DNA from 4 places in the Dickeya fangzhongdai genome. Region 2 is predicted to be linked to each of the others. Evidence: predicted binding sites of a transcription regulator. Region 2 holds the regulator's gene; each other region holds the start of a gene.
The links. The regulator PhoB, encoded in region 2, activates phosphate uptake and scavenging genes when phosphate is short. The targets are predictions, from matches to a motif close to CTGTCATAAAACTGNCNNAT.
Positions count from the first base shown of each region.

Region 1: a site for PhoB is predicted at 3,885-3,904, ahead of pitA (inorganic phosphate transporter PitA). Genes of this name have one in related genera too.
Region 3: a site for PhoB is predicted at 3,092-3,111, ahead of glpT (glycerol-3-phosphate transporter). Genes of this name have one in related genera too.
Region 4: a site for PhoB is predicted at 3,483-3,502, ahead of phnC (phosphonate ABC transporter ATP-binding protein). Genes of this name have one in related genera too.

Region 1 covers NZ_CP025003.1:4,870,658-4,878,035, reverse strand. Annotated here, with positions in the region: gene CVE23_RS21895 (ABC transporter ATP-binding protein) at 1-1,023, shown strand, start outside; gene CVE23_RS21890 (endonuclease/exonuclease/phosphatase family protein) at 1,049-1,912, shown strand; gene CVE23_RS21885 (YdgH/BhsA/McbA family protein) at 2,110-2,361, shown strand; gene CVE23_RS21880 (BaiN/RdsA family NAD(P)/FAD-dependent oxidoreductase) at 2,486-3,670, opposite strand; gene pitA (inorganic phosphate transporter PitA) at 3,975-5,483, shown strand; gene uspB (universal stress protein UspB) at 5,611-5,946, opposite strand; gene uspA (universal stress protein UspA) at 6,532-6,966, shown strand; gene CVE23_RS21860 (methyl-accepting chemotaxis protein) at 7,069-7,378, opposite strand, start outside.
Region 2 covers NZ_CP025003.1:1,244,875-1,252,252, reverse strand. Annotated here, with positions in the region: gene CVE23_RS05795 (PstS family phosphate ABC transporter substrate-binding protein) at 1-374, opposite strand, end outside; gene phoR (phosphate regulon sensor histidine kinase PhoR) at 456-1,778, opposite strand; gene phoB (phosphate response regulator transcription factor PhoB) at 1,806-2,495, opposite strand; gene sbcD (exonuclease subunit SbcD) at 2,871-4,103, shown strand; gene CVE23_RS05775 (AAA family ATPase) at 4,100-7,378, shown strand, end outside.
Region 3 covers NZ_CP025003.1:4,631,417-4,638,794, forward strand. Annotated here, with positions in the region: gene glpC (anaerobic glycerol-3-phosphate dehydrogenase subunit GlpC) at 1-13, opposite strand, end outside; gene glpB (glycerol-3-phosphate dehydrogenase subunit GlpB) at 13-1,263, opposite strand; gene glpA (anaerobic glycerol-3-phosphate dehydrogenase subunit A) at 1,253-2,896, opposite strand; gene glpT (glycerol-3-phosphate transporter) at 3,197-4,546, shown strand; gene glpQ (glycerophosphodiester phosphodiesterase) at 4,696-5,778, shown strand; gene yigL (sugar/pyridoxal phosphate phosphatase YigL) at 5,769-6,566, opposite strand; gene pldB (lysophospholipase L2) at 6,619-7,378, opposite strand, start outside.
Region 4 covers NZ_CP025003.1:1,838,317-1,845,694, reverse strand. Annotated here, with positions in the region: gene phnE (phosphonate ABC transporter, permease protein PhnE) at 1-490, opposite strand, end outside; gene phnE (phosphonate ABC transporter, permease protein PhnE) at 493-1,359, opposite strand; gene phnD (phosphonate ABC transporter substrate-binding protein) at 1,515-2,447, opposite strand; gene phnC (phosphonate ABC transporter ATP-binding protein) at 2,561-3,421, opposite strand; gene CVE23_RS08370 (LysR family transcriptional regulator) at 3,570-4,466, opposite strand; gene CVE23_RS08365 (NADPH-dependent F420 reductase) at 4,570-5,220, shown strand; gene phnP (phosphonate metabolism protein PhnP) at 5,350-6,099, opposite strand; gene phnN (ribose 1,5-bisphosphokinase) at 6,542-7,081, opposite strand; gene phnM (alpha-D-ribose 1-methylphosphonate 5-triphosphate diphosphatase) at 7,081-7,378, opposite strand, start outside.

The DNA.
Region 1 (7,378 bases), 1.4 Mb from region 2:
GACGGCGAATTTGTGGCGATCCTCGGGCCGTCCGGCTGCGGCAAATCCACCACGCTGTTTTTGCTGGCCGGGCTGTATGCGCCGACGCAAGGGCATATTTTGTTCGACGGCCAGCGGGTGAACGGCGTGGATGCGCGCGATCGCAACGTTGGCGTGGTGTTCCAGTCTTACGCGCTGTACCCGCACCTGAATGTGTACGACAACATCGCGTTTCCGCTGCGTTTCAAGCCTGCTGAACGCGACGAGCGCGACCAGCGGATACGGGACGCGGCGGCGCTGGTGCAGGTGACGGAATTGCTGGATCGCAAACCGGCGGCGCTGTCCGGCGGCCAGCAGCAGCGGGTGGCGCTGGCGCGGGCGTTGGTTAAGCGGCCGTCGCTGTTGCTGCTGGACGAGCCGCTGTCCAACCTCGACGCCACCTTGCGCATGACGATGCGCACCGAGCTAAAAGCGATTCACGCCCGCTCGCGCGCCACCACGCTGATGGTGACGCACGATCAGCTGGAAGCCATGACGCTTGCCAGCCGCATTATCTGTATGAATCAGGGGCGGGTGGAGCAGATAGGCACCCCGCAACAGCTCTATCGTCAGCCCGCCAATACCTTTGTCGCCGGCTTTATCGGCTCGCCGCCTATCTGCCTGCTGCCGGGACAGGCCAGCGGCTATCAATTGACGGTGGGTGAAACACGCTGGGGGTTGTCATCGACGTATCACGGCGCGCTGACGCTCGGCATCCGGCCGGAAGACGTCGCCCTGACGCCGCCGAGCGCCGGCCCGCTGTCCGGGCGCATTGAACACGTCGAGCCGATGGGGCGGGAGATTCTGTACCGCCTGCACACGCCGCTCGGCCCGTTGCAGGCGCTGGCGGCCGGTTCGATGGCGCAGTACGACGCGGGGATGTCAGTCGGGGTGTCGCTGTCGGTTGATGCCTTGTTGTTGTTTGACGCCGACGGCAACCGCCTGCCCGATGCCGGCGTCGTGCTGCCTGCCAATACGGTTTTCGCCTGCCGGACGGCAGGTTAACGTCCACTTACCAACAGGTTGCCTTATGCACATTGTCAGCTACAACATTCAATACGGTCTTGGCCGCGATGGCCGCTACGATTTGGCTCGCATCGCCGATGAAGTACGCGGTGCGGATATCATCTGTATGCAGGAAGTGGAACGCTTCTGGCAGCGCTCCGGCATGATGGATCAACCGGCGGAGCTGGCGGCGCTGCTGGGTGAATACCACTGGGTCTACGGCGCCAATCTGGACATGGATGCCAGCACCGTGGCGGCGGACGGCCGGGTCGTCAATCGTCGTCGTCAGTTCGGCACCCTGACGCTGTCCCGCTGGCCGATTCTCTCCAGCCGTAACTTTCCGCTGCCGAAGTTCGGTACCCTGACCCAGCACTCAATTCAGCAAGGCGTGCTGGAAACGGTGATCGACACCGGCGCCGGGGCGATCCGCGTCTATAACACCCACCTTAGTCACCTGTGCGCCGATACCCGGTTGCCGCAGGTGGAGGCGATGCTGGCGCTTTTCGCCCGCGCCCCGGATGAAGGCGGCGCCTGGTGCGGCGGTCATCCTGATCCGGCCGCGGGCTGGACCGAAGGTCGGATGCCGGTGATGCCGCTGGAGATGATCCTAATGGGGGACTTGAACTGCCTGCCGGACAGCGAGGAGTACAGCCGTCTGATTGGGCCGGTGTCGCCGCATCACGGCCGGTTGGTTCGGCACCGCGGGTTGATGGATGCCTGGGTCGCCGCCGGTCTGCCGGAGAATAGCGGTTCTACCCATCCGAATGTCGGCGGCCGTATCGATCACTGCCTGTTGACGCCATCGCTGGGGCTGACGGTACGCCGTTGCTGGGCGGATACCGAGAATCAGGGCTCCGATCACCACCCGTTGTGGGTCGAGTTGCAATAACCGGCGCGTCTGTCACCCGCGGCGGGGTCTGCGGGTGACAGGCAATTCATGGTTATTTTTTATTCATTTTTTTTGAAAGATATCTGCAAATAAACCCGATTTTAACGTCGCAGCAACAGGTCTATTATCACTTCCATCGAAAGCGAAGACGCTTTCACTAAAGAAACCAACCAAATTCAACGTGAAGGATATTGACCATGAAAGCTATCAAAAATATTGTTGCAGTTATCGCCCTGGCTACCGTTTCTTTCGGCACTTTTGCAGCAACTGAAGTACAGCAGTCCGCCAGCCTGTCTGTTGGCTCTGTCAGCGCCACTGCTGCTACGCTGGACGGTCTGCAAGCCAGCCTGTCTGAAAAAGCGAACGCAGCCGGTGCCAAATCGTTCCGCATCATCTCCGCCACCTCCGGTGAAAACCAGATGCGCGGCGTGGCTGAACTGTACAACTGATAACCGGTTTACCGTTATCATGCGCAACAATGGCCGCCTTCGGGCGGCTTTGTTGTTTTTGAGAAAAGTAACAATGGGAGGATTAACGGATGAAAGGAACCGGTTGCTATGCTGGAGTCCATCGTTACCCCAGCGCCTGCGCACACGCCCAGGCGGAGCTCCAGGCCCACTGGAAGTTGTAACCGCCGAGCCAGCCGGTGACGTCCACCACTTCACCGATGAAGTACAGCCCCGGCACTTTGCCGGCTTCCATCGTTTTTGACGACAGTTCGCGGGTATCGACGCCGCCGAGCGTCACTTCCGCCGTACGGTAGCCTTCGGTGCCGTTAGGCTGTACCCGCCATTGTTGCAGCGTGATTTCCACCTCGGCCTGCTGTGGCTTGTTGAGCTGTTTTAGCGTGACGTCCGGTAACTGCCCCAGCGCCTGCAGGCATTCCACCAGCCGCTTCGGCAGCCACTGAGCCAATGTGTTTTTCAGGCTCTGGTTCGGATGCGCCAGACGTTCGTTGTTAAGGCATTCGGTCAGATCAAGGTTCGGCAACAGGTTGATGGTGACGAATTCTCCCGGCTGCCAGTAGCTGGACAGCTGCAGGATCGCCGGGCCGGACAGGCCGCGGTGAGTAAACAGAATATTTTCGCGGAAGGTGGTGCCGTTTTCGGCCGTGACCACCGCCGGCACCGACACGCCGGAGAGCGTCTGCAACTGTTCCAGCAGCGGCTTATGTAGGGTAAACGGCACCAGCGCGGCGCGGGTCGGTAATACGTTGAGGCCAAACTGCGTCGCCAGTTGATAACCGAACGGCGTAGCGCCCAGCCCCGGCATCGACAGCCCGCCGCTGGCGATCACCAGCGCCGGCGCCTGTACCACCCCGGTGTTGAGCTTCACCAGGAACCGATCGGTTTTTTCCACCGACAGCACCTCGCTGCGCAGACGCAGCGTCACCTTACCGGTTTCGCACTCTTTCATCAGCATATCGACAATCTGCTGCGCGGAATCGTCGCAGAACAGTTGGCCGAGGGTTTTTTCGTGATACGCGATGCCGTGGCGGTTTACCAGGCTGATGAAATCCCATTGGGTGTAGCGGGCGAGGGCGGATTTGCAAAAGTGTGGGTTGCTCGACAGGTAGGCTGCCGGCTCGGCGTACATATTGGTGAAGTTGCAGCGTCCGCCGCCGGACATCAGAATCTTGCGGCCCGGTTTTTTGCCGTTGTCCACCAGCAGCGCCCGCAGTCCTTTCTGGCCTGCCTGCGCCGCACAGAACAGCCCGGCCGCGCCCGCGCCAATGATGATTACGTCAAACTGTTCCACATTACTCTCCCGTTGTTCCGCCATGCCATTGCCCCACAGGGCGGCCGATTATAGGCGATGTCCCGACGCCGGTCATCGCCCAGGTGCGCCTTGTTCCTTGCGCCATGCTGCGCTGCCGCCGTTTGCCGGTAACAAAGTGTGTGGAGGGGTAAAAACAATAATGCCTTGATTTTAATTAACTAAAACATTGTCACCGGCAAGAATGGCGTAAATTAAGTCAAAATAATGTCATATTTTGCTTTTCCCGTTTCCGCTTGTCGCCGATAATGCGCCGCGTTCATGACCACTACATGGCCTAACACTTATGCTACATTTATTTGCCGGGCTTGATTTCCACACCGGTCTGATGCTGGTTCTCGCTCTGCTATTCGTTCTGTTCTACGAAGCCATTAACGGCTTTCACGATACCGCCAACGCGGTAGCCACTGTTATCTATACCCGTGCGATGCGTGCCCAACTGGCGGTTGTCATGGCCGGGGTTTTCAACTTTCTCGGGGTATTGCTGGGCGGGCTGAGCGTCGCGTACGCCATTGTTCACCTGCTGCCGACCGATCTGCTGCTGAACGTTAGCTCCACCCACGGGCTGGCGATGGTGTTTTCCATGCTGCTGGCGGCGATCATCTGGAACCTGGGAACCTGGTATTTCGGGCTGCCTGCTTCCAGTTCGCATACGCTGATCGGTTCCATTATCGGTATCGGTCTGACCAATGCGTTGGTGACCCATACGTCGGTGGTGGATGCGCTCAATATTCCTAAAATGGTCAGTATCTTCCTGTCGCTGCTGGTGTCGCCTGTGGTCGGCATGATCATCGCCGGGTTGATGGTGTATCTGCTGCGTCGTTACTGGAGCAGTAATAAGAAGCGCCAACGCGTTCACCTGACGCCGGCCGAGCGCGAAAAACAGGACGGTAAGCGCAAACCGCCGTTCTGGACCCGTACCGCGCTGATCCTGTCTGCGGTGGGCGTGAGCTTCTCGCATGGCGCGAACGACGGCCAGAAAGGCATCGGTCTGATCATGCTGGTGCTGATTGGCGTGGCGCCGGCCGGATTTATGCTGAACATGAATGCGTCCGGTTACGATATCAGCCGCACCCGCGACGCGGTGGTGAACCTGCAGACGTACTACCAGTCTCACAGCGCGGCGCTGACGCATGTGATCGACCTGTCGCATCCGGTGATTCCGGCGCCGGAAAACGTGATTCCGTCCACCGGCAATAAACCGGATTTTCACTGTGATACCTCCCGCGCGATGATCGCCATCGACCGCGTGCAGGTGCTGCTGAATAACGTCAAAAGCTACGATGAACTGGCGGCGGATGACCGCGCCCGCGCTCGCCGCTTGCTGATGTGCATCGCCGATACGCTGGATCGCGTCGTCAAGCTGCCGGAAACCCCGTCTGACGACAAACGCCTGCTTAACAATCTGCGCAGCGATTTGCTGTACACGGTGGAATATGCGCCGCTGTGGATTATCGTTGCGGTGGCGCTGGCGCTGTCGCTCGGCACGATGGTGGGCTGGAAGCGCGTGGCGGTGACCATCGGCGAGAAGATTGGCAGAAAAGGCATGACCTATGCGCAGGGCGTTTCGGCGCAGGTGACGGCGGCGATGTCCATCGGTATCGCCAGCTATACCGGCATGCCGGTCTCCACGACTCACGTACTCTCGTCCGCGGTGGCCGGAACCATGATTGTAGATGGCGGCGGTGTACAGGGGAAAACCGTGAAAAGCATTCTGCTGGCCTGGGTGTTTACCCTGCCGGTATCAATGTTGCTCTCCGGCGTGCTGTACTGGCTGGCGCTGAAGCTGATCTGACTCGGCACGGTGATAAAGCCGTAGCGGGTATAAGTATAAGAAAGGCGGCCATCAGGCCGCCTTTCTGCTGTCAGGGCATAGGGTTGGGGTTGATAGAAACACGACCGGTTTACGCTGCCGGGCCGCCTCAGTGCCAGATGATCAAGGCAATGAGACTGACCACAATCAGCCCGCACAAGGCGGAGGTCAGCAGAAACTGACCGCGCACCCGCGCGCAGCGACGGATGAACTCGGGGTCGTGATGATCAAGATAACGTTGTGCGTAGATGTAGCGAACCAACCGCAACTGTTTACTGGGCTGACCGTGGGAGGTAAAAAAACCGCCCCCGTCCACATACTGGTACAGTAGCGGATCGCAGTCTCTCAGTATCAGCAGCAGCACTCGTAACGAAGAATAATATCGCGCCATATTGATGACACAGACGACACATAAAGCCCAGAAAAGCGCAAATGTACTAATCATCATGCTTCCCTCCCGGATTATGACCCATCAGATGCTTTCACGTGTCGAGTCCTGCCGACATCACATCTGTGGGTATTTATGCCACACGTTATTCACGCGATGTTATGGGGCTGCCAGACCATGGCGAGTTGCCCGGGTGTTCTTCTTCACCGCTGTATCCTTGCCTGGAGAAGGGCCTGCAGGGTCCCCCTCAATTTCATTGTAGAAGAGCCTTGCGTTTTTTTTCCATATCTGACGTAAGGTTCCTGAAAGCAAAAAACATCACGACTTCTTTTGATCTGACACCGGCTTTCTCCTCCGTAGGTCGCGCCCTTTTCAACTACACTTTGCATACGGGCGGGAGGTTTCACCGTTATAAGCGATAAACCGTCATCAGCTATAAACAGTATCGGCGCAGATGGACGGCCGCTTCAGGGCAAGTAGTTACCAGTATCCGCAGAACCGTTACAAAATATGTGGCGTTGTGATCTGTTGAACATAACCCGGAATCAGCGGGGTGCTATGCTCATTACAGCCATCGGTTATCAGACTGGCAGGAGAAATATCTGCTGACCCATCAGTTAGTCATTACGGAAGGAGCTTATCATGGCTTACAAACACATCCTTATCGCGGTCGACCTGTCACCGGAAAGTAAGGTGTTAGTGGAAAAAGCGGTTTCCATGGCGCGACCGTATGATGCCAAAGTCTCTTTGATCCATGTTGACGTGAATTACTCCGATCTCTACACCGGGCTGATCGATGTCAACCTGGGCGACATGCAGCAACGTATTTCCGAAGAAACCCAGAATGCCCTGAGGGAACTGGCGGAAAACGCCGGCTATCCGATCTCGGAAACCCTGAGCGGCAGCGGCGATCTGGGCCAGGTGCTGGTTGACGCCATCCGCAAGTATGATGTCGACCTGGTGCTGTGCGGTCATCATCAGGATTTCTGGAGCAAACTGATGTCGTCCGCGCGCCAGCTGATCAATACGGTGCACATCGACATGCTGATTGTGCCGCTGCGTGACGAAGAGGAATAAGCCGCCCGAAGCGGCTCTGATAAGGGTCGGGTGAGCAGGCGGATACGAATAAGGCATAGCCATTCGGCTATGCCTTTTGCGTGATGGGGTTCCGCCAGGTGATCAATGAATACGGAACACCTGCACCAGTTGCGCCAGTTGCCGGGCCTGATCTTCCAGTGAAGCGGCGGCGGCAGTGGCTTGCTGTACCAGCGCGGCGTTTTGCTGGGTGACGCCGTCCATTTCATGCACCGCCTGCGTCACCTGACTGATACCGCGGGACTGCTCGTCGGACGCGGCGACAATCTCGCTCATGATGTCGTTGACCGACGTCACGGCGGTCAGCATGTCCCGCATGGTTTTCCCGGCGCTTTCCACCATGCCGACCCCATGACCGACCCGTTCGGCGGATTCGCCGATCAGCGCGGTGATG
Region 2 (7,378 bases):
CCGGTAATCGGGTTATCCTGATTGACCAGCACCACCAGCGCGTCCAGCGCCACCGGCACCGCCGTCGGCGCGTACCCGTAATGCTGCTCGAACGCTTCGATTTCGCTGCTCTTCATCGGCCGGCTCATCGGCCCCAGCTGCGCCGCCCCTGCCGCCAGCGCCGTCGGCGCCGACGACGAGCCGGCCGCCTGAATCTGCAGGTTAACGCCGGGGTAATGCTGGCTGAAATCCGCCGCCCAGAAGGTCATCAGGTTCGCCAGCGTGTCGGAGCCGGCGCTGGACAGGTTACCCGCCAGCATCGCCTGCGGCGCAGCGGCGGCGGCCTGACCGAACAGGCACAACAGCAAGGCAAGCAGGCGGCGGGTGGGTATCATGTGCGGTTTCCATCGGGGTGAAAGACAAGAGCACGCTATTTTCGGCACAGCGGCGGAGACAATCAAGCCCCGCCGCCGTCATTACAGCTGTGGATTCGCGGCGTTCTGACTCAGCACCGAGCGGACTATCAGCCGGTTCGGCAACGTGAACATGAAGCGGGAGCCGGCGCCCTCTTCGCTGAGGATCTCCAGCCGGGAGTCGTGGTGGCTGAGCGCATGCTTGACGATCGCCAGCCCTAGCCCGCTGCCGCCGGTCTGGCGCGAACGGGCCTTGTCGACGCGATAAAAACGCTCGGTCAGGCGGGGAAGATGTTCGGCGGCGATGCCCGGGCCGTTATCGCTGACCTGGAACTGCGCGCCCTGCGGCGTCTGCTGCCAGCATACCTCAATGCGGGTACCCTGCGGCGTATGGTTGACGGCGTTATACACCAGATTCGACACCGCGCTGCGCAACTGCTCTTCGTTGCCGAACACCTGCAGTTGCTCGTTGACGCGAAACACAATCTCGTGACGCCCCTGACTCAGGGTATCGGCTTCACGCTTGAGCACCCGCAGCATCAGCGGGATATCCACCTTCTCGTTAAGATCGATGGCGGCGGCGGCTTCGATGCGCGACAGCGTCAACAATTGCCGCACCAACCCGTCCATGCGGCGGGTTTGCTCCTGCATGGTGTGCAATGCCTTAGACTGCAACGCGCCATCCAGCGATTCGTCGTTCATCATCTCCAGATAGCCCTGCAACACCGTCAACGGCGTGCGCAGCTCGTGGCTGACGTTGGCGAAGAAGTTGCGGCGCGCGCCTTCCAGTTGGTGCATCTGGGTCACATCGCGGGCCACCATCAGCAGTTGCCCTTCCGAGTAGGGCATCACCCGGAATTCCACGTGGTGGGAATTTTTCAGCATCAGCGTCAGCGGGCGGCTGAAGTCTTGCTGTTGCATGTACTGAGTGAACTCCGGGTAACGCAGCAGGTTGAGGATGTTCTGACCGTTGTCTTCCGGCCAGCGAAAGCTGAGCAGGTGCTGAGCCAGCCGGTTACACCAGATGATGACGCCCTCTTCGGTGGTGATGACCACCGCATCCGGCAACGATTCCGCCCCGCTGCGAAAGCGTTTAATCAGCAGCGCCAGCTCGCGCCGACGGCGGCGGTTGCGCAGTTGCATCTGATAGAGGCCGTAAAACAGCGGCTCCCAGCTCCAGCGGCCGGGCGGCGGGGTCATGCTGCGGTCAACCCACAGCCAGTAGGACAGGCGCAGCTGGTTATAGAAGTTCCAGCACAGCGCCGCCAGTACCGACGCCAGCAGAAACCAGGGCAGATAGCCGATAATCAGCCCCAGCAGCAGACCGGGCAAACAAAAAAAAGCCAGCTCCAGCGCCAGCTTTTTCCAGGACAAACGTTCTAGCACGTCAGATTTTCTCCGGGACTCACGCTATCAATAACGTGTTGAGAAACGGTATCCAGTTCCCCGAACGGTCTGAACCATCTTGTCGTGTCCGCTGGTTTCCAGCGCCTTGCGCAGGCGGCGGATATGGACATCCACAGTGCGATCCTCAACATAAACGTTAGTGCCCCATACGTGATTCAGCAACTGCTCACGACTATATACCCGTTCCGGGTGCGTCATAAAGAAATGCAGCAGCTTGAACTCCGTCGGCCCCATATCCAGCGCGTGTTCTTCCGTGGTCACCCGATGCGAAGAGGGATCCAGGCTCAACCCGCGCATTTCAATCACTTCCTCAACCGCCATCGGCGAAATCCGGCGCATCACCGCCTTGATGCGCGCCACCAGTTCTTTGGGCGAAAACGGTTTGGTGATGTAATCGTCGGCGCCGACTTCAAGACCACGCACGCGATCTTCTTCTTCACCACGCGCCGTCAGCATCATGACCGGAATATCACGGGTCAGCGCTTCGCGTTTCATGTGCTTGATAAACTGCAAACCGGACCCGCCGGGCAGCATCCAGTCCAGCAGCACCAGTTCAGGATAAGGTTCGGCCAGCCGGGTAACGGCGCTGTCGTAATCCTCAGCCTCAACCGGCTGATAACCGTTCTGTTCCAGCACGAAGCACACCATCTCGCGAATCGGCGCTTCATCTTCCACCACCAAAATACGTCTTGCCATATCAATCCTGCCGTTAATCGTCACGGTTAGCGTGCGGTGTGCATTATGCGTCAGTTTTATGACAGATTTATGAAAAATGGCGCCCCGGACTACGGTACGTTTCCGCCCCGACAGCCGCGGCCCCCTGCCGCTGCCGCAGACCGCCGGTACGCTTAATTTCTCACATTACCTGTCCGCGACGACACTGCCAAATACTCCCGGGTAGCCGGGCCATACAGATATTATGGGACATGCCCTAAACTGCACGCCTATAATCGCCGATGATAAAGACGCGGTGTTTCGCCATGACGAACAAGCGCCTTGCCTCACTGACCGCCATTGTCCGCAAGCACCGCCAAAACAACATATCGTTTGCACTCACCTGCAGGGAGTCTCATGCGAATTATTCACACGTCTGACTGGCATCTCGGTCAGTACTTTTATACCCGGAGCCGTGCGCCTGAGCATCAGGCATTTTTACACTGGCTGGTTCAGCAGGTTGAGCAGTATCAGGCCGATGCAGTAATAGTAGCAGGCGATGTGTTCGACAACGGCGCGCCGCCCAGTTATGCCCGTGAAATGTATAACCATTTTGTGGTGGCGTTGCAGCGCACCGGCTGCCAGTTGGTGGTGATGGGCGGCAACCATGATTCGGTCGCCACCCTGAATGAATCACGCGCGCTGCTGGCCTGCCTGAATACCCGGGTGGTCGCCGGTTTTGACGGCGATATCCACGAACAGGTGCTGGTGCTGAACAACCGTGCAGGCGAGCCCGGCGCGCTGCTGTGCGCCGTTCCTTTTTTGCGTCCGCGCGACGTGCTCACCAGCCAGGCCGGCCAGTCCGGCGCGCAAAAACAGCAGGCGTTGCAGGATGCCATCACCCATCATTATCAGCGCTGTTACCAGCTCGCCTGCGAGCAGCGTGAAGCGCTGGGTCGCGAACTGCCGATTGTGCTGACCGGCCACCTCACCACGGTGGGCGTCGCCACGTCCGATTCGGTGCGCGATATCTATATCGGCACGTTGGACGCGTTCCCGGCGCAGGCCTTCCCCCCGGCGGACTACATCGCGCTCGGCCATATTCATCGCCCGCAGCGGGTGGCGCAATGCGAACACATCCGGTACAGCGGCTCGCCGATCCCGCTGAGTTTTGACGAACTGAATCATGAGAAATCGGTGTATCTGGTGCATTTCGAGCAGGGAAAACTGCAGGAGGTCACCGCGCTGACCGTGCCGACCGAACAACCGATGCAACTGGTGAAAGGCAATCTGCCGGAGATCGAACGCCGGCTAGCCGGATTCCGCGACTATCACGGCGACAAACCGGTGTGGCTGGACATTGAAATCGCCACCCAGGATTACCTGAGCGACATTCAGCAGCACATTCAGGCGCTGACCGAACCGCTGAACGTGGAAGTGCTGTTGCTGCGCCGGGCGCGGGAACAGCAGCAACAAATGCTGGTGCAACTGGAAAAGGAAACGCTGGAGGAGCTGCAACCCGCCGAGGTGTTTGCCCGACGGCTGGCGCTGGAGAGCGATCTGGACGAGGCGCGCCAGCAGCGCCTGAAAGGGTTGTTCGACCGGGTCATTCAGGAGATTGACGAGCAGCGACGGGAGGCGTCCGCATGAAAATTCTTAGCCTGCGATTGAAAAACCTCAACTCGCTGCAGGGCGAGTGGAAAATCGATTTCACCCGCGAGCCGTTCGCCAGCAACAGTCTGTTCGCCATCACCGGCCCTACCGGCGCGGGTAAAACCACGCTGCTGGACGCCATCTGCCTCGCGCTGTACCACCAGACGCCGCGTCTGAAGGTCGGCCCCAGCCAGAACGAGCTGATGACGCGCCACACCGCCGAATGTCTGGCGGAAGTGGAATTCGAGGTGAAGAATGTCGCCTACCGCGCCTTCTGGAGCCAGCGGCGCGCCCATAATAGCCCGGAAGGCAATCTGCAGCCGCCCAAGGTGGAACTGGCGTTGTGCGCCGACGGCAAAATCCTCACCGACAAGGTGAACGACAAGCTGACGATGATCGCCGATATCACCGGGCTGGATTTCGATCGTTTCACCAAATCGATGATGCTGTCCCAGGGGCAGTTCGCCGCCTTCCTGAACGCCGATGCCAATCAGCGGGCCGAACTGCTTGAAGAGCTGACCGGCACCGACATTTACGGCCAGATCTCGGAGCGGGTATTCGAGAAACACAAAGACGCCCAGAGCAAGCTGGAAACCCTGCGGGCGCAGGTCACTACGCTGGAACTGCTGAGCGACGAACAGCGTCAGGCGCTGGAGCAGCAGCTGGAAGCCATCCGCCAGCAGGAACAATCGCTGTCATTGCACCGGGAAGAGGTGTTGGGGCATCAACGCTGGTACGACACGCTGCTGCAGCTCCAGCAGGCGCAACAACAGGCCCAACAGCAGCGTGCCGCACAGGAACAATTGCAACAACAGTCGCAATCGCAGATGGATAAGCTGCAGCGCAGCGAACCGGCGGAAAAACTGCGTCCGCGCTTTGATGAACGCGAACGCGCGCTACGGGAAAAACAGCGCCTGACCCAGCAGTTGAATAGCGTCCGCCAGCAGATCAGCCGCCAGCAGGATGCGCTCAATCTGTTGAAAATCCAGCTGGAAAAAGCGCAGGCCACCCGACAGCAGCACGCCGAGTATCGCCAGCAGCAGGAAACCTTGATCAATGAACGTATCCTGCCGCTCGACCATCACATCGCCACCCAGCAGGCCCAGCGCGCCCAGCAACAGCAGGCGCTGGATAACCTGCTGGAGCAGCAGAAAACGCTGATCGCCAGCCTGACCAGACTACAACGCCAGCAGGAACAAACACGGCAACGGCTGGAAGACATCGAAAACTATCGCCGGCAGCATAGCCGCCATCAGCATTTGGGCAGCCATATTCCGCTGTGGCAGGCGCAATTTCCCCAGCAGCAGAAATGGCAGCAGGACTTGCAGGTGCTGCAGGAAAAAGCGGCGCAGCAGCAGATTCAGGCGGAATACCTTGACCAGCAGCGCGCCTCGCTCGCCGAAAAACATCAGGCGCAGCAAAGCGCCTGCGAGCGAGCGAGCCAACTGCTGACCGAGCACTTGCAGCAGGATGAACAGCTGGAAGCGGAGCAACCGCTGGCGGACCTACGCCAGCAACTGGCCCGGCTCATGGCCGAACGGCCGGATCGTCAGCAACTGGCCACCAGCGCCGCCGTGCTACAGCAGTTGATTAGCCAGCGCACCCTGCTGGAAGCGCAACAGCTGGACACCCAACGCCGCATTCAGGCGCTGGAAGATCAACAGACCCAGCAGCGTCAGGACTATCAGCGTCAGGCCGACCATCTGGCCGACCTCGACAAACGTCACGAACTGGAGCTGCGCATCGTCAGTCTGGAACGCGAGCGCCAGCAACTGCAACCGGGCAAAGAGTGCCCGCTGTGCGGCTCCCCGCATCATCCGGCGGTGGAACGCTATCAGGCGCTGCGCCCTTCGGAAACCCAGCTCCGGCTGCATGCGCTGCGTCAGGAAGTGGAGGCGCTGAAAGCCAGCGTGGTGCAAACCGAAACCCAGCTTCAGTTGCAAAAACAGCACCGCCTGCAGCAGCAAAACGCGCTCGACGGCGTCCGACGCGATTACGAGTCGCTGCAGTTGCAGTGCAAATCAGTCAGTGAACGCTTACTTGTTGATTTCGATCCGCTGCAACTGCCGGCCCTGCATCAGTGGATTGAAGCATCCAACGTGCAGGAGCAGTCGCTGCAAGCGCAGATCGCCAGTCGTGAGCGTAATCAGCGCCATATTCAGGAAAGTAAGGATTTACTCACCTCGGCGCAGCAACTGCTGGCGCAAACCGTACAGCAACTGGAGCTGAACACCCAGCAACAGTCGTCGCTGCACGCCTCGCGGGAAGAACTGCGGTTGTTGCTGGAAAAAACCGAACGCGAGTTGCAACGCCTGCACGACAGCCTCAGCCAGACGCTGGAAACGTTCGAACTGACGGCGCCTACGCTGGCGCAGCAGGAAGACTGGCTGCGTCAGCGCCAGACGGAATGGCTGCGCTGGCAGGAAAACGAACACGAACAGCATCAGTGCCAGCCGCAACTCGCCGCGCTGGAAGCGGAAATCGTCGCCAGCCAGCAGCGGCAGGAAGAAACCGACGCCGCCATCAAAACCTATCAGCAGCAACTGGCCGATACCCAACGCACGCTGGAACAGGCGCAGCAACAGCGCTGGCAATTGATGGGCAATCAGGCGGTGAATGAGGTGCTGAAGCAATTGCGGCAGGTCAGCCAGACGCTGGAGCTGGAAAGCCAGCAGGCGCAGCAGCAGTGGCAACAGGGCCAGTCGTTGCACAGCCGCCTGAACGGGGAAATCGGCAGTCTGGAGCAGCAAAACCAGCATGCCGAAACCGCATTGCAGCAGCTTCAGACCGGATTTGCGGAAGAGCTGACCGCCGCCGGGTTCGACGATGAAGCCGCCTTCCGCCATGCCTTGCTGGCCGAGGCCGAGCGCCATCATCTCCTCACGCTAAAAGAGCGGCTCAACCAGCGTCAGCAGCAGGTGGATGCGTTGCAGCAGCAGGCGGACAGCGCGCTGGAGCAACACATGACGACCCGGCCGGAATCGATGCCGGAAGGCATTAGCGACCATGACATCCGTCAGTTGCTTTCCGGCCTTGGGGACATGGTGAAAGCCGAAGCCGCACATCAGGGTGAACTGCGCCAGCAGCTTGCCAGCGATCAGCAACGCCGCGACAAACAGCGCCAGTTGCTGGAAGCCATCGCCCGCGGTCAGCAACAGTGCGACGACTGGGGCTACCTCAATCAGTTGATTGGCTCGCAGAAAGGCGACAAATTCCGCCGCTTCGCGCAGGGGCTGACGCTAGATCATCTGGTGTTTCTGGCCAACCGCCAG
Region 3 (7,378 bases), 1.6 Mb from region 2:
CAGACCGGCTCATCACAGGCTCTCCCTTACGATCATTTCAGCGGCGTACAACGCGGTCAACAGCGACACCCCGCCGCCGCACCCCTGACGCAACGGGTCATACCCGCGTAATACCGAACCAATCGCGTACAAACGGGGCTGGACACGGCCGCTAATAGCCGGGTGCAGGCATTCATCCACCATTACGCCGAATTGCAGGTACGGCTGAGCGGCGAACAGATTTGGCCGACTCCAGTCTTCATGCGTGGGCAGGAAATCCACGTCCAGCCCGAACACCGGCTCCACCACCCGATCGCGCTCGGCCACCAGACCGTTGCTGAAAAAACTGCCGCTCGCCAGCACCACATGACCGGCTCGCAGCGGTATTTCGCCGTGGCTGCGGGTATACAGCGCCACGCCGTCTTCTTGCGGCTGCGCCGACAACACCCGGTCCCCCGGCATCACGGTGCCGCCAATCTGACGAAAGCGGCCCAGCAGCGCCTGATGCAACTGCATGCCCGGCAACGACGGCGGCAGCGTCGCCAGCAGTCCCACCGGTTTACCCAGCGCGGCATTTAGCCGCGCCTGCGCGTCCGGCCCGATACAAGCGGGTAGTATCACCGCGTCATTGCCGTTCGATCGCGTCAGCAGTTCCTCCGCCAGCGCCGCCACGCCCGTCGGGGTATCCAGCACCCGGGCAAGATTCAGCGAGCGAAACTCGCTGGGGTTTTGCCGCAACGCATCCAGCAACGGCAAGTGCAGATCGTCGGCGCGGGCGGCAATCCCCTGCGCTTGCAGTTCCCCGGCCACCAGCCGGGATTGAAAATCCATAAAGCCGTCGATACCGGCGACCAGCGGCTGACGCCACGCCGGCGACCCCGGCAGGCCGCGCGTTACGCTATCCGACGGGCTCAGCCAGCACGGATGCCACTTGCCCAACGGCGTAAGACGCTGATGATTGCCCCCGCTTTCCCCTCGCAGCCACAACCCGCAGCGCGCCAGCAACGCTTCGGCGTCCGACGCCAGTTGGTTTACGCGCGCCTTACCCATCAGGGTATAAGGATGATGCGGCGCCTGCGCCGCCAGCGCATCCAGCGCCGCTAACGGCTGGTCGACCGCCGTGCCGTCCGGCAGCGTCGCCAGCAGATCCAGCGCGCCGGACGCAAAGGTCAGCGCGCTTTGCCCGACGCTGACCACGGCGCAGCGTTTACCCTGCTCCTGCAGGCGAATGCCGCAGGCTAACCCGGCCAGCCCGCCGCCAATTATCACCACGTCATAACGCATCGCTGTTCTCCTGCTCCCGGCTTTCGGTCAGCCCGCACAGCCCCTGATAAATCCAGCTGGTAAATTCGCTTTCCCGCAGCGTGTGCCCCCACGCGATGGGGCGCATGCCTTTCCAGCGCTCGTTGAGAAACTGGCTCAGTTGCGACACCGCCTGATGCGGCGTGGACTGTCCCAGCCGGCACAACAGACCGGCCGCGCGACAGGCGCACAGTTCCCCCTGACAGGTGCCCATGCCGACGCGGGTACGGCGGCGCAGGTCAGTCAGGTTGTTGACCTGCAGCGACTCCACCGCATAACGCACCTCGCCCGCCGTCACCGCTTCACATTCGCACACCAGACTGCTGTCCACCCGCTGGCCGGACACCAGCGGCGCGGCGCGATGCCCGTGGCGATAAATCGCAGAACCGCGCAACGGCGCCGACAGCGCCGATGCGGCCTGCGGCGTGTCCGGATTCGGCGTTTCCGACCCCGGCAACGGCCGTGACGCGGTGGCGCATTCGGCCCGGTGGCCGAGCTTTTCGCATACTTTGTCCGTCACCCATTCCGCCATCAGCCGGTAGGTCATCAGCTTGCCGCCGGTGATGGTGACAAACCCTTCCAGCCCGTCCCGGCTGGCGTGGTCCAGCAGCACAATGCCGCGGCTGACGCTGCGCCCGGACGGGTCGTTGTCGCTCGCCACCAGCGGCCGCACCCCGGCGTAGGCACGCAGAATGCGGGTTTGCGCCAGTTGCGGCGCCAGCAGACTGCCTTCGCGGATCAGGGTATCGACTTCCGCCGGGGTAACGGTCATGTGGTCGATTTGGTCATAGTCGATGCGGGTCGAGGTGGTGCCAATCAGCGAAATGGTGTCGCCCGGCACCAGAATGTCGGCGTCCGCCGGTTTACGGCAGCGGTTGATCACCCGGTTGTTGATGCGGTGCCCCAGAATCAGCAGCGCGCCCTTGGCTGGAAACATGCGCACAGTCAGATCGGCGTACTCAGCGATGCGCTGCCCCCAGATGCCGCCCGCGTTCACCACCACTTGCGCATAAATTTCACTGGCGACATGGCGTTTGTGGTCGAAAACGCGCACGCCGGTGACACGATCGCCCTGACGAATCAACCCGATCACTTCGTGGTAGGTCAGCACTTCCGCGCCATGTTCGCAGGCGTCGATCATATTGGCGGCGGTCAGCCGGAACGGATCCACGGTACCGTCCGGCACCCTCACTGCGCCGATCAAGGCTGGATTGGCGGCCGGTTCCAGTCGCAGCGCCTCCTGCGGATCGATCGCCTGCGCCGGGATCCCCGCCTGTCGGCAGGCGGCGACAAACCGCGCCTGATAGTCGAGGTCATCCTGCGGTAGCGTCAGAAACAGGCCGTCGGTCGGCTCAATACAGTGGCGGGCGATGCGCCGCAGAATCTGGTTTTCTTCAATGCATTCGCGAGCGGACTCCGCATCGGTGACCGCATAGCGCGCCCCGCTGTGCAACAACCCATGATTACGACCGGTGGCGCCGGTGGCGATGTCGTGCCGTTCCAGCAGCAGGCACCGCAAACCGCGCAACGCGCAGTCGCGGGCGGTCCCCGCGCCGGTGGCGCCGCCGCCGATAATCACCACATCCGTTTCACGTCGCAAACCGTTGTTCGCCATTACCGTCCCACCTCAATCCGGATCATGTCTGTATGTAGTGGGACACAAACCGCCGCCACAATGATTGATAAAGAACAAAAACACTCAAAAAACGAAAATTAAACGATGATGAGACGACAAATATGTGATTCAAATCACTCAGAAATGAAAAATGGTTATTTCATTTGTGTTACTCACAGCTCAAAATGACCCACCTCGTCATAAAAGTGTAACAATTGCGCGTTTACTCACACTGAACATCACGCGTATTCGCTACGCTGGCGAGCGTTATAGAACATAACTATCGGGGATCGTTTATTTATGCTGAGTATTTTCAAGCCTGCGGCACATCGTCCGCGCGTAGAGGAACATCGGGTGGATCCGCTCTACCGTCGTCTGCGCTGGCAAATTTTTCTGGGGATCTTTTTCGGCTACGCCGCCTACTATCTGGTCAGAAAGAACTTCGCGCTGGCGATGCCTTATCTGGTCGAGCAGGGGTTCTCAAAGGGTGATCTGGGTTTCGCGCTGTCCGGCATTTCCATCGCCTACGGGTTTTCCAAATTCATCATGGGTTCGGTATCCGACCGCTCCAACCCGCGCGTCTTCCTGCCCGCCGGCCTGATTCTGGCGGCGGCGGTGATGCTGTTTATGGGCTTCGTGCCGTGGGCGACTTCCAGCATCATGGTGATGTTCGTGTTGCTGTTCGTCTGCGGCTGGTTTCAGGGCATGGGCTGGCCGCCGTGCGGCCGTACCATGGTGCACTGGTGGTCGCAGAAAGAACGCGGCGGCATCGTTTCCGTCTGGAACTGCGCCCACAACGTGGGCGGCGGCATCCCGCCGCTGCTGTTCCTGCTGGGGATGGCCTGGTTCAATGACTGGAAAGCCGCGCTCTATATGCCGGCGTTCGCCGCCATTCTGGTGGCGCTGTTCGCCTTCGCCATGATGCGCGACACGCCGCAGTCCTGCGGTCTGCCGCCGATCGAAGAATACAAAAACGATTATCCGGTAGATTACAGCGAGAAAGACGAACAGGAGCTGACCGCCAAAGAAATCTTCATGCAGTACGTGTTCCCCAACAAACTGTTGTGGTACATCGCCTTTGCCAACGTGTTCGTCTACCTGCTGCGTTACGGCATTCTCGACTGGTCGCCGACCTATCTCAAAGAGGTGAAGCACTTTGCGCTGGATAAGTCTTCGCTGGCCTATTTCCTGTATGAATACGCCGGTATTCCAGGCACGCTGCTGTGCGGCTGGATGTCCGACAAGGTGTTCAAGGGCAACCGCGGCGCCACCGGCGTGTTCTTCATGAGTCTGGTGACCATCGCCACTATCGTGTACTGGCTGAATCCGGCGGGCAATCCCGGCGTGGACATGCTCTGCATGATCGTCATCGGCTTCCTGATCTACGGCCCGGTGATGTTGATCGGCCTGCATGCGCTGGAACTGGCGCCGAAGAAAGCCGCCGGCACCGCCGCCGGCTTCACCGGCCTGTTCGGTTACCTGGGCGGTTCGGTGGCAGCCAGCGCCATCGTCGGCTACACCGTAGACTTCTTCGGCTGGAACGGCGGCTTCCTGGTGATGATCGGCGGCAGCGTACTGGCGGTACTGTTGTTGATCCTGACCATGATCAACGAGAAGAAACACAAGCAAGAACTGGCGCAACGCGCCTGATTCTGTCATCCAGCCGTGGTTTACTGACGACGGTAACCATGCGCTTTATCCCCGCCGGACCATGCCGGGCCGGCGGGGAGTTATCAACGCCATTTTCAACACATCGACTCACACAGCTTTTCTTTCTCCCACTGAAAAAGGACGCTGACATGAATCCTCTGTTCAAGCCTTTACTGGCCGGCATGACGCTGGCGATGTCCCTCTCCGTGCTGGCGCAGACCGGCGATAAAATCGTGATTGCCCACCGGGGCGCCAGCGGCTACCTGCCGGAACATACCCTGCCCGCCAAGGCGATGGCGTACGCGCAGGGCGCGGACTATCTGGAGCAGGATCTGGTCATGACCAGGGACAACGCGCTGGTGGTGCTGCACGATCACTACCTTGACCGCGTCACCGACGTCGCCGAGCGTTTCCCCGGCCGGGCGCGGGCTGACGGCCGTTACTACGCCATCGATTTTACGCTGGCGGAAATCCGTTCGCTTAAATTCACCGAAGGGTTTGACCTGAAAGACGGCAAGCCGGTGCAGAGCTACCCGAATCGCTTCCCGATGGGCAAATCGGACTTTCGCATTCACACCTTTCAGGATGAAATCGAATTCATTCAGGGGCTGAACCACTCGACCGGCAAAAACATCGGCATCTACCCGGAAATCAAAGCGCCGTGGTTCCACCGTCAGGAGGGCAAAGATATATCCCGCGTGGTGCTGGAGGTGCTCAAACAGTACGGTTACAGCCAAAAAAGCGACCGGGTTTACCTGCAATGCTTTGACGCCAACGAGCTGCAACGCATCAAAACCGAACTGGAACCGGCGCTGGGGATGGACCTGAAACTGGTGCAACTGATCGCCGAAACCCGCTGGCAGGAAACCCAGCAGCAACAACCCGACGGCCGCTGGGTCAACTATGACTACGACTGGATGCTCAAACCGGGCGCGATGCAGAAAATCGCCCGCTACGCCGACGGCGTCGGCCCCGACTATCACATGCTGCTCAGCGGCGACGCGGGCAAGGTCGCCGTCAGTCCGCTGGTGAAAGAGGCGCACGCCAGCGGCATAGTGGTGCACCCCTACACGGTGCGGGCTGACCGGTTGCCGAAGTACGTCGCCGACGTGAACGCGCTCTATGCGCTGCTCTACCGTCAGGCCGATGTCGACGGCCTGTTCACCGACTTCCCCGACAAAGCCGTGTCGTTCCTGCATTCACCGCAGGATTCCCGGCCGTCTCAGAGATAAAGACGACGCAGGTATTTTGGCACCGCCTGATCGATGTTGGTGCCAATCACCTCGTTGTTCGGCAGCATATCCTTCAGTCGCTGGTGGGCATTGCTCATGATGCAGCCTTTGCCCGCCATCGACAGCATTTCATAGTCGTTCATGCCGTCGCCGAAGGCGATGCAGTCTTTGATGGTATGACCGAGGATTTTGGCGACCTGCTCCAGCGCATGACCTTTGGATACGCCGCCCGCCATCACTTCCAGACAGCTCAGGGTGGAGAAGCTGACGTTCACCCGGTCGCCCCAGCGCGCGTTGAGCGCTTCTTCCAGCGGCAGCAGCTTGTCGTGATCTTCACAGGTGAAAAACACTTTGCCGACGCCGTCCGTACCCAGCGTTTCCGGGTCGAACAGTTTGTAGCGGAACACCGTCTCGGTAAAAAAGCGCTCTTCTTCAGGGCGGGAGCGGCACAGGAACCACTCATCGCCGCGATAAACGTGGGTCAGAATTTCCGGATGGTGATACACCATGCCGAACAGATCGTGGGCGATGTCGCGGTCCAGATTGTGACTGAAAATCAGCTCGCCGTCGGTGTTATGCACCCGCGCGCCGTTAGACGTAATCATGTAGGCGCTGATCGCCAGATTATCGCGGATCTGCGCCACATCCATATGGTGACGCCCGGTGGCGAAAACAAAATGGACGCCCTGTTCCGTCATCAGACGCAGGGTTTCTTTGGCATAGGGTGACAGGGTGTGATCGGGTGACAGCAGGGTGCCATCCAAATCGGAAGCAACAATCGGGTACATACGTTGAAATCCAACCTCCGCTGGTGCCGGGCGGCCTGGCCGCACAGACGTATTAATGATAATCGTTGAAGTGTCGCAAAATCCGCCCGAAGGCCTCGGCCCGCATCGCATCCTTTTCCGACAGAATGTCGTGGCGGGCGCCGCGAATGACATAAGGATGACCATCCGCACACGGGTGGGCTGTCGCCAGCGCCTGACAAAAAGCGTCCTGACAGCCATTGTCCACCACCCGCTCCTCTTCTGCCTGCAACAGCAGCAGCGGCGTCGTGATCGCCGGCGCCTGTTGCAGCAGTTGTGTTTCCACCTGCAGCGCCTCCCGCACCCAGTGATAGGTCGGGCCGCCGATGCGCAAATCCGGGTCGTCGGCATAAAAACGCACGTGGCGACGATAACGCGCATGGCTGTGGGTCAGCACATTGACCATAAACGGCAACGGACGCCACTGGCTGGTGCCGATGGCGTAATAGTCCCGTATCGCCGGGTAACGCTCGGCCCAGTCCAGAATACGCCAGGCCAGCCAGCGCGGCATCGGCAGCAGAATGCCGCACATCGGCGCACAGAGCGCGACCGCATCGAACGTCTGCGGCTGGCGCGCCAGAAACTGCGCCAGAATCGCGCCGCCCATCGAATGGGCCAGCGCGAACCGTTTGGTATACTGTCCCGGCGCCACCTGTTGTTGCCATAGCGTCGCCACGTCGTCCACATAATCGCAAAAGCGGCGCACATGCCCCCGATGGCTATCTTTCAGCAACCGGCCGGAGCGCCCTTGTCCACGGTGGTCCATCATCAGCACATCGTAACCGCACTGAAAC
Region 4 (7,378 bases), 590 kb from region 2:
GGATCGCCAGCGCGCCGGACAACGGCCCCATGCCCACCGCCCGCACGAAAATCAGCCCCCAGATCGCCATGTCGATGCCGCGCAAGATATCCAGCAAACGACGCACCAGCAACGCCACCGGCCGCAACATCGGTTCGTGCATCACGTTGCGAGCCGCCAGGAACGACAACGGCAGCGCCACTATCGTAGCGGTCAGGGTACCGGCGAACACGATGGCGATGGTGATGAATACCTGCGACAGGTAGTAACCGAACGGCCAGTCGAGAAAGTCATGCCACACGAACATACGCACAAAATAGCGCCCCAGCTCGCTGAAGCCGCGCAGCCACTGTTCGGCGCTGATGCCGAAAAACGTCAGAAACGCCAGATAGTAAAGCAGCACGGCCGCCGCCATCAGCCCGACGCGCCGCAAGTAGCGGCGTTGCTGGCTGAACAGCGCCGGGTGCTGTTGTTTCATCGCGGCGATGTCCGCCGGCGTCAACGGGGTCATGTTCATTTGCCGCCCTCCACCACTTGCCGCCGCAACCGCCCGGACAGCGCATCCAGAATCGAGACCACCACGATGATCAGCAGCATGGTCATGCTGACCTGATCGTAGCGGTCCAGCTTGATATTGGTCATCAGTTCCTGACCGATGCCCCCGGCGCCCACCAGCCCAAGAATGGTGGACTGACGGAAGTTAATTTCCAGCCGCATAAAACTGTAGGACAGCACGATCGGTTTGACCTGCGGCCACAGCCCAAAACGCATACGCTGCAACACGCTGGCGCCACAGGCGGCCAGCCCGCGCACCGGCCGTTCCGAGGCGCTTTCAATCGCTTCATAAAACAGCTTGGTCAGGCAACCGACGGTATGCAGCGCCAGCGCCAGAAAGCCGGGAATAACGCCGATACCGAATGCCATCACGAACATCACCGCCCATGCCAGCTCCGGCATGGTGCGCAGAAACGCCAGCAACGCACGGAGAGTAAAACGCACGCCCGGCGGGCTTTGCGTATTGTTGGCCGCCAGAAACCCCAGCACCACCGACGCCGCCACCGACAGCAGCGTCGCCGCCAGCGCCAGGTTGAGCGTCTCCCAGATCAACGGCAACTGGATATTGAGGCGGTATCCCCAGTAGGCCAGCGAGCCTTCGGTATGACCGTCGGCGAACAGCAGCGGCCAGTGCAGCACCGGCAGCGTCTCGATCAGGTAGTCAAAAAAGTGGGGAAACGACGTCCACAGGGTATGCAGATTGAATTCGGACAACGCGCCCGCGCCGATGTACAGCACGACCAGCACCAGTGTCCATATCAGCGACTCGCGCTTCTGCCGTGTGCGTATCCGCTGGTAATAGCGTTCAAAATCAGGGTTCAGCATGAGTTTGGTCTGAATGGTGGAAAAGCGATGATGGGTTTGGAACCGCAACAGTGTGAAAAAATAGGCATCCTGCCTGTGCCGCAGTCCGTCAATGTTGCGCCGTTGCGCACCGCCGGTCGGGAAAACGCCGAGCCTGACGACCCGGCGCGCCACCCTCAGCGGTTGCCTTTGGTCAATTCACGCTTCATGGCGATAATGGTTTTGTAATCGTCCACGCTGGCCGGGCCGATGTGCTGTTTGCCGCCCATCGCCTTGATGAAACAGGTATGATCTTCTTTATCCAGCTTGTTCACCGCGGTAATCAGTTTGGCTTTGAAGTCGGCCGGCAACGCGTTGCTCACCAGAATCGGGCCGTTCGGGATCAGCGGCGATTGCCAGATGATGCGAATCTGTTTCATCAGATCCGGGTGGTCCATGCGAATCAGACGGCCGAACGCGCCGCTGGTGTAGCCGGTGTTGTAGTCGCCAATCATCGACGCCCAGGTCACCGCGCCGTCAAACTGGCCGTTCAGTACGCCGAGGATGTCCTGCTCATGCCCGCCGGAGAAGGTGACGCTGGAGAAGAAATTGTTGTACTTGTTATCGGTGCTGCCGCCGAATTTCTCTTTAAACGCCTGATTGGGAATCAGGTAGCCGGAGGTGGAATCCGGGTCGGCGAAACCGACCGCCTTACCTTTCAGATCTTCCAGCTTCTGGTACGGGCTGTCGGCCTTAACGATCACCACCGAGTGATAGCCGCGCGACTGGTCGACGTCGTCCACCGCGATACCGACGACATCCACCGCGTTGGGGTCCTTGATGTAGACCGACGCATACGACGACGGCGACATGCTCAACACCAGATCAATCTTCTTGCCCAACAGCCCCTGAATAACCCCGGCATAGTCGGATGAGTTGCGCAATTGGGTATCGACATTCAGCTCTTTATCGAGAAACTGTTTAACGCACTGGTTATCGCCGATCTGCTGAGTCGCGTTCTGACCGCCCAGGATGCCCAGATTCAGCGTTTTCGGTGTTTCCGCGGCGAATACGCTGGCGGACACTACCGCACCGGCCAGCAAGGTGGTCAACGTGAAGGTTTTTTTCATCAGTTTTGCCTATGTTGTCGTTATGCCAAGGTGTAGCGATGTGATGTCGAAAAATCCTGCGTCCGCGTTAAAACCACCGAGACGCGGGCAGTGCCAAAAAGGGAATTAATGAATTAATGCACCGGCTGCAGATCGTCGCCGTACAGGGTACGCAGCAGGCTGTCGGTCAGTTCTGACGGCGGGCCGTCAAACAGAATGCGGCCCTGAGCGATGCCTATGGCCCGGGTACAGTATTCTTTCACCAGCTCGACCGAGTGCAGGTTCACCACCACGGTGATACCGTTGTCACTCACCTGTCGCAACACGTCCATGATGCGGCGGGTGTTTTTCGGGTCGAGCGACGCCACCGGCTCGTCGGCCAGCAGGATTTTGGGGTTCTGCATCAGCGCGCGGCAGATAGCGACGCGCTGCATCTGGCCGCCGGACAGGTTTTCCGCCCGCTGCAACGCCTGCGGCAACAGGTTCATCCATTGCAGCAGCCCAATGGCGTGCGCACGATCCTCATCGGAAAACAGTTTGAAGAACGACTTCAGGGTGGAGGTCCGGCTCAGGCGGCCCAGCAGTACGTTGGTCAGCACATCCAACCGCGGCACCAGACAAAAATCCTGAAAGATCATGCCGCATTCGCTGCGCCACTGGCGCATCTGCCGGCTGCTGAAACGCAGAATGTCCTGCGTGTCGCCCTGCCCGCCATCGTGCTGGGCAGGATAGCGCAGGATTTGCCCTTCGCTGGCCGGAATAGTGCCGTTCATCACGTGCAACAAGGTGGACTTACCGGCGCCGGAACGGCCAATCACCGCCACCATCTCGCCGGCGTGCAAATCAAAACTGAGGTTCTCCAGCACCCGTTTCTGCTGACCGGAATAGGCCTTACACAGCTGACGCACCGACAGAATGGTCTGCTGCGGTTGCGTCTGGAAATGATGTGCGCGCAGTGGAGTAGCGCTTTCGGATGCCAACAGTGCCTGTGCCATGAGTTTCGTCATCGTTTAGTCAACAATATGGACGTTATTAAGCGCAGCGCAGATGAATACCTGATGACAGCTTTATGATTAAAAAATGAACTCACGGACATTCCACCTCGCCTCATAACCGTTTCTGTCGCCGCTTTCGATGAGGGAATTACGCCGACTCCCCGAAGCGCATTCTGAGCGCGTCGACAACGCTTTTAATTTTAACGGTCTGCCGCCGCCCTGCCGGCACCAGCACATGCATAGGGCGAGCAGGTCCTTCATACTCAGGCAACACCTGAACAAGACGCCCTTGCCGGATTTCTTCGCGCAGCACATCTTCTGGACCTAACGTGACGCCATAACCCTCTATCGCAGCATGTAGCAACGCCTTCCAGTCATTTGAGCGGAACCGGCCTTGCGGCCTGACTTCTTCGGTCTTGCCCGCTCGATGGAACACCCAACGGCAAGGGGCGGCGGGTGACCATATTCCGTAAACGAGGCAGGCGTGATGTGCGAGCTCAGCCGGTACTGCCGGTAAACCTTCGCGCGCGACATAGTCTGGCGAGGCACAGGCGATTAAACGGTAAGGCCGCAGCGGCCACGCCAGCATTGAACTGTCGGCCAGTTCACCGATGCGAATGATGACTTCAAAACCCTCTTCAATCGGGTCGACCAGACGATCACTCAACGTCAGTTCCACCTGCGTATCCGGATAATTTCCGAGATAGTGTGTAAGAAAAGGGGCCAGAGTATACGAGCCAAAGGTCACCGGCGCGTTTACCCGAATAACACCGGAAGGTGTGGCCTTCATGTCCAGCACAATGGCATCGGCGGCTTCTGCTTCAGCCAGTACCATCCGACACCGTTCGTAATAACTGCGGCCAATATCGGTCAGACTCTGGCGGCGCGTGGTGCGATTCAGCAATCTGACGCCGAGCCGTGCTTCCAGCCAGGCCACATGTTTCGCCACCATTTGCGCAGAGAGACTCAACGCCTCGGCTGCCGCTGCAAAAGAGCCAAGCTCCGCCGCCTTCACAAAAACGCTCATGCTGGTCAGCCTATCCACCATTCCCTCCATTTTGTTGTTTATTTATGTTTTATATTGCGCTTTATCTCCGATTTGTAGGGAACTATTTTCTTGTTATCTCAACACGAAAAAGGAAAAAACGATGAAGATTGGCATTATTGGCGCAGGTTTCGTCGGACGGGCAATAGCAACGCTTGCCATTAAAAACGGCCATCAGGTGATGCTCAGCAACTCACGCGGTCCACAGACGCTGTTCAGTCTCCGGCCGATGGTTGGCTGTGACGTCGGCACCGCCACCGAAGCCGCCATTTTTGGCGATATCGTCGTCATCGCGGTTCCCCTCTCGGCTATCAGCCAGCTTCCTGTCGCGGAACTACGGGGAAAACCGGTGGTGGACGCCGTCAACTACTATCCTGAACGCGATGGGCAAGTTGAGGCGCTGGACAGACTGGAAACCACTACCAGCGAGCTTCTGGCCGGCTATTTGCCCGGCGCGCTGATAACAAAAGCATTTAACGCCATCCCCATGACACAGCTTGAAAGTGACGGGCTTCCCTCTGGCGCGCCGACGCGCCGGGCGCTACCGCTTGCCGGAGATGATGCGACAGGTAAACGGCTGGTCACCGAACTATACGAAGCTTTTGGTTTCGATGTCGTTGATGCAGGTGCTCTCGCCGAAGGATGGCGCTTTGAGCGGGGAATGCCGACTTATTGTGTACGGATGACAAAAGAGACGCTGAGCACAGCACTGGATAATGCTCAACGCAGTGACGTCGCTGTTTCCGGCAGATGACGCCGCAGCAATACCGCGACACGGGCACGCCGCAACATATTCCGGCTTAGACCTATCCGGTCGACTGATTTCTGAGCGGGAACTGACGCTATCTTCCCGTCTCAGCTTATTCAGTTGCGGTTTTCGTCGCTACACGTTGATCCATGCCCCATCGGCCGCCGCGCGCACCCCGTCCGGCAGGTCGTTTAGCATCAGCCAGGCGTCGGTTTCGTGGCTGACGTGGGTCAGCCAGGTTTGCGTCGGCCGCAGCTGTTCGCGCACCCGCAGCACGGTGTTGAGGTCGCTGTGGTTGAGCGGCGGCCTATCCCGCGGCGGCTGGGTGCAGTCCATCACCATATGATCGAGCCGTTTGCCGCGCAGGAAATCCAACGTATCGTCCGGCAAACCGCAGGTGTCGGTCAGGTAGGCCACGCTCTGCCCGCCATGTTCCAGCAGATAGCCGAAGGTGGGTTTGGAATGATTGAGCGGCAGCGCCGTGACCCGCAGCGCCCCCATCGTTACCGCCTGAAACGGCGTCATCGCCAGCTGAAAATCAAGCCGACGCGGATGCTTGTACAGGTCGTCGCATCCCTGTTCATCCGGCGGACCGAACACCGGGATGCGATCGCCGATGCCCCAGCGCAGCGAAAACAGCCCCTGCACATGGTCGACATGGTAGTGCGTCAGCAGGATGCGCCGAATCTCGTTGACGCCAAAGCGCTGCTCCAGTTGCGTGACGCCGGCGTCCAGCAGCGTCGCCTCGCCGTCGCACCGAACCAGCATGCTGCTCGGTCCGCGCCGAAAGCGCGGATCCAACCGCGCCCGCTCGCAGGCGATACACTCACAACCGGTCAGCGGCACCTGCTGCGCGTCGCCGGTCCCCATAAACATTAGCTCCATAACATTAGCTCCACTTTTGAGGCTGTTAACAAACGGCCGTGTTGTTTTGTTATTGGCGAATAGATGTCAACGCCGTGAAATGTTTCGTGCGTGATGACCTCAATGATCTCTTTGTAACGTCATCGCACGCACGACAAGGAGAGGCTCATCGCCGCCTCTCCTTGACCTCTGGCTGGTGGCTAAACTGTGGCGCTACGCGCTACCTTCGGCACTCGACTTCGCTATTCGGGCCGCCCGTGACGCGTTTACTCGCCCCATACCTGGGGCTCGCCCTACGGGCCAGCGTAAACGCTGTTCAAAAACGCTCCCGGCGTTTTTGTCAGACGCGGCACGGGCTTTCGCAGCATCCATGCTGCTCACCCGGCGAAGTCGCCCACCTCAGCACAGTTTTTGACGCCGGAAAAAAACACTCCCCCCGGGCTAAAGGGGGGTATCAGCAATCTCATTTTTCAGCCGCTAACAGGGTGTGAAACGCCAGCAGCGTTTGCGCCAGCGCACCATCGTTATTCAGTCGCCGGCACGCCGCCGGAACCGGCATCTCGCTGGCCCGCTGCAGCCGCTGCGCGATCGCCGCGTCATCTTCCCGCCCGCGCTGACGCAAACGCTGCGCCAGCACCTCCGGGGAGACCTGCAGGCACACCGGCAATAAGCGGTCGCCGTAGCGCGTTTGCGCCTGCTGATGATGAAAGCGCGATCCATTGACCACCACATCCAGCCCGGCGGACAGCCACAGGTCGATTTCAATGCCGATGCCGTACTGATAGTGGTGCGCCTGCCAGTGCAATGCGAACAAACCGCACTCGCGGCGCTGCGCGAACTCCGCGTCGCTCAGCGCAATATGGTTTTCGCCGCCGGCCTGCGCCGGGCGGGTAATATAGCGATGCGCCACCAGCAGGCGCGGCGGATTCGTCTGCCGCAGGGCATCCAGCAGGGAATCTTTGCCGGAGCCGGACGCGCCGGTCAGCCAGATTAGCCGCGCCATCAGAACACCTGTCGCCCCTGCGCCCACACCTGACGAATCCGTACCTGACCGTGCGAGTGGTGCGCCAGCACCAGATCGGCGCGCAGCCCGTCGGCAATCCGCCCCCGATCGTCTAACCCGACCGACTGCGCCGGATTAGCGCTGACCATCGCCACCGTCTGCGGCAACGTAAACGGATTACGCTCATCCGTCGCCAGGCGAAACGCCGCATCCAGCAGGCTGGCGGGGTAATAGTCGGATGACAGAATATCCAGCAGCCCTTGCTCCGCCAGCCGGGACGCCGCCACGTTGCCGGAG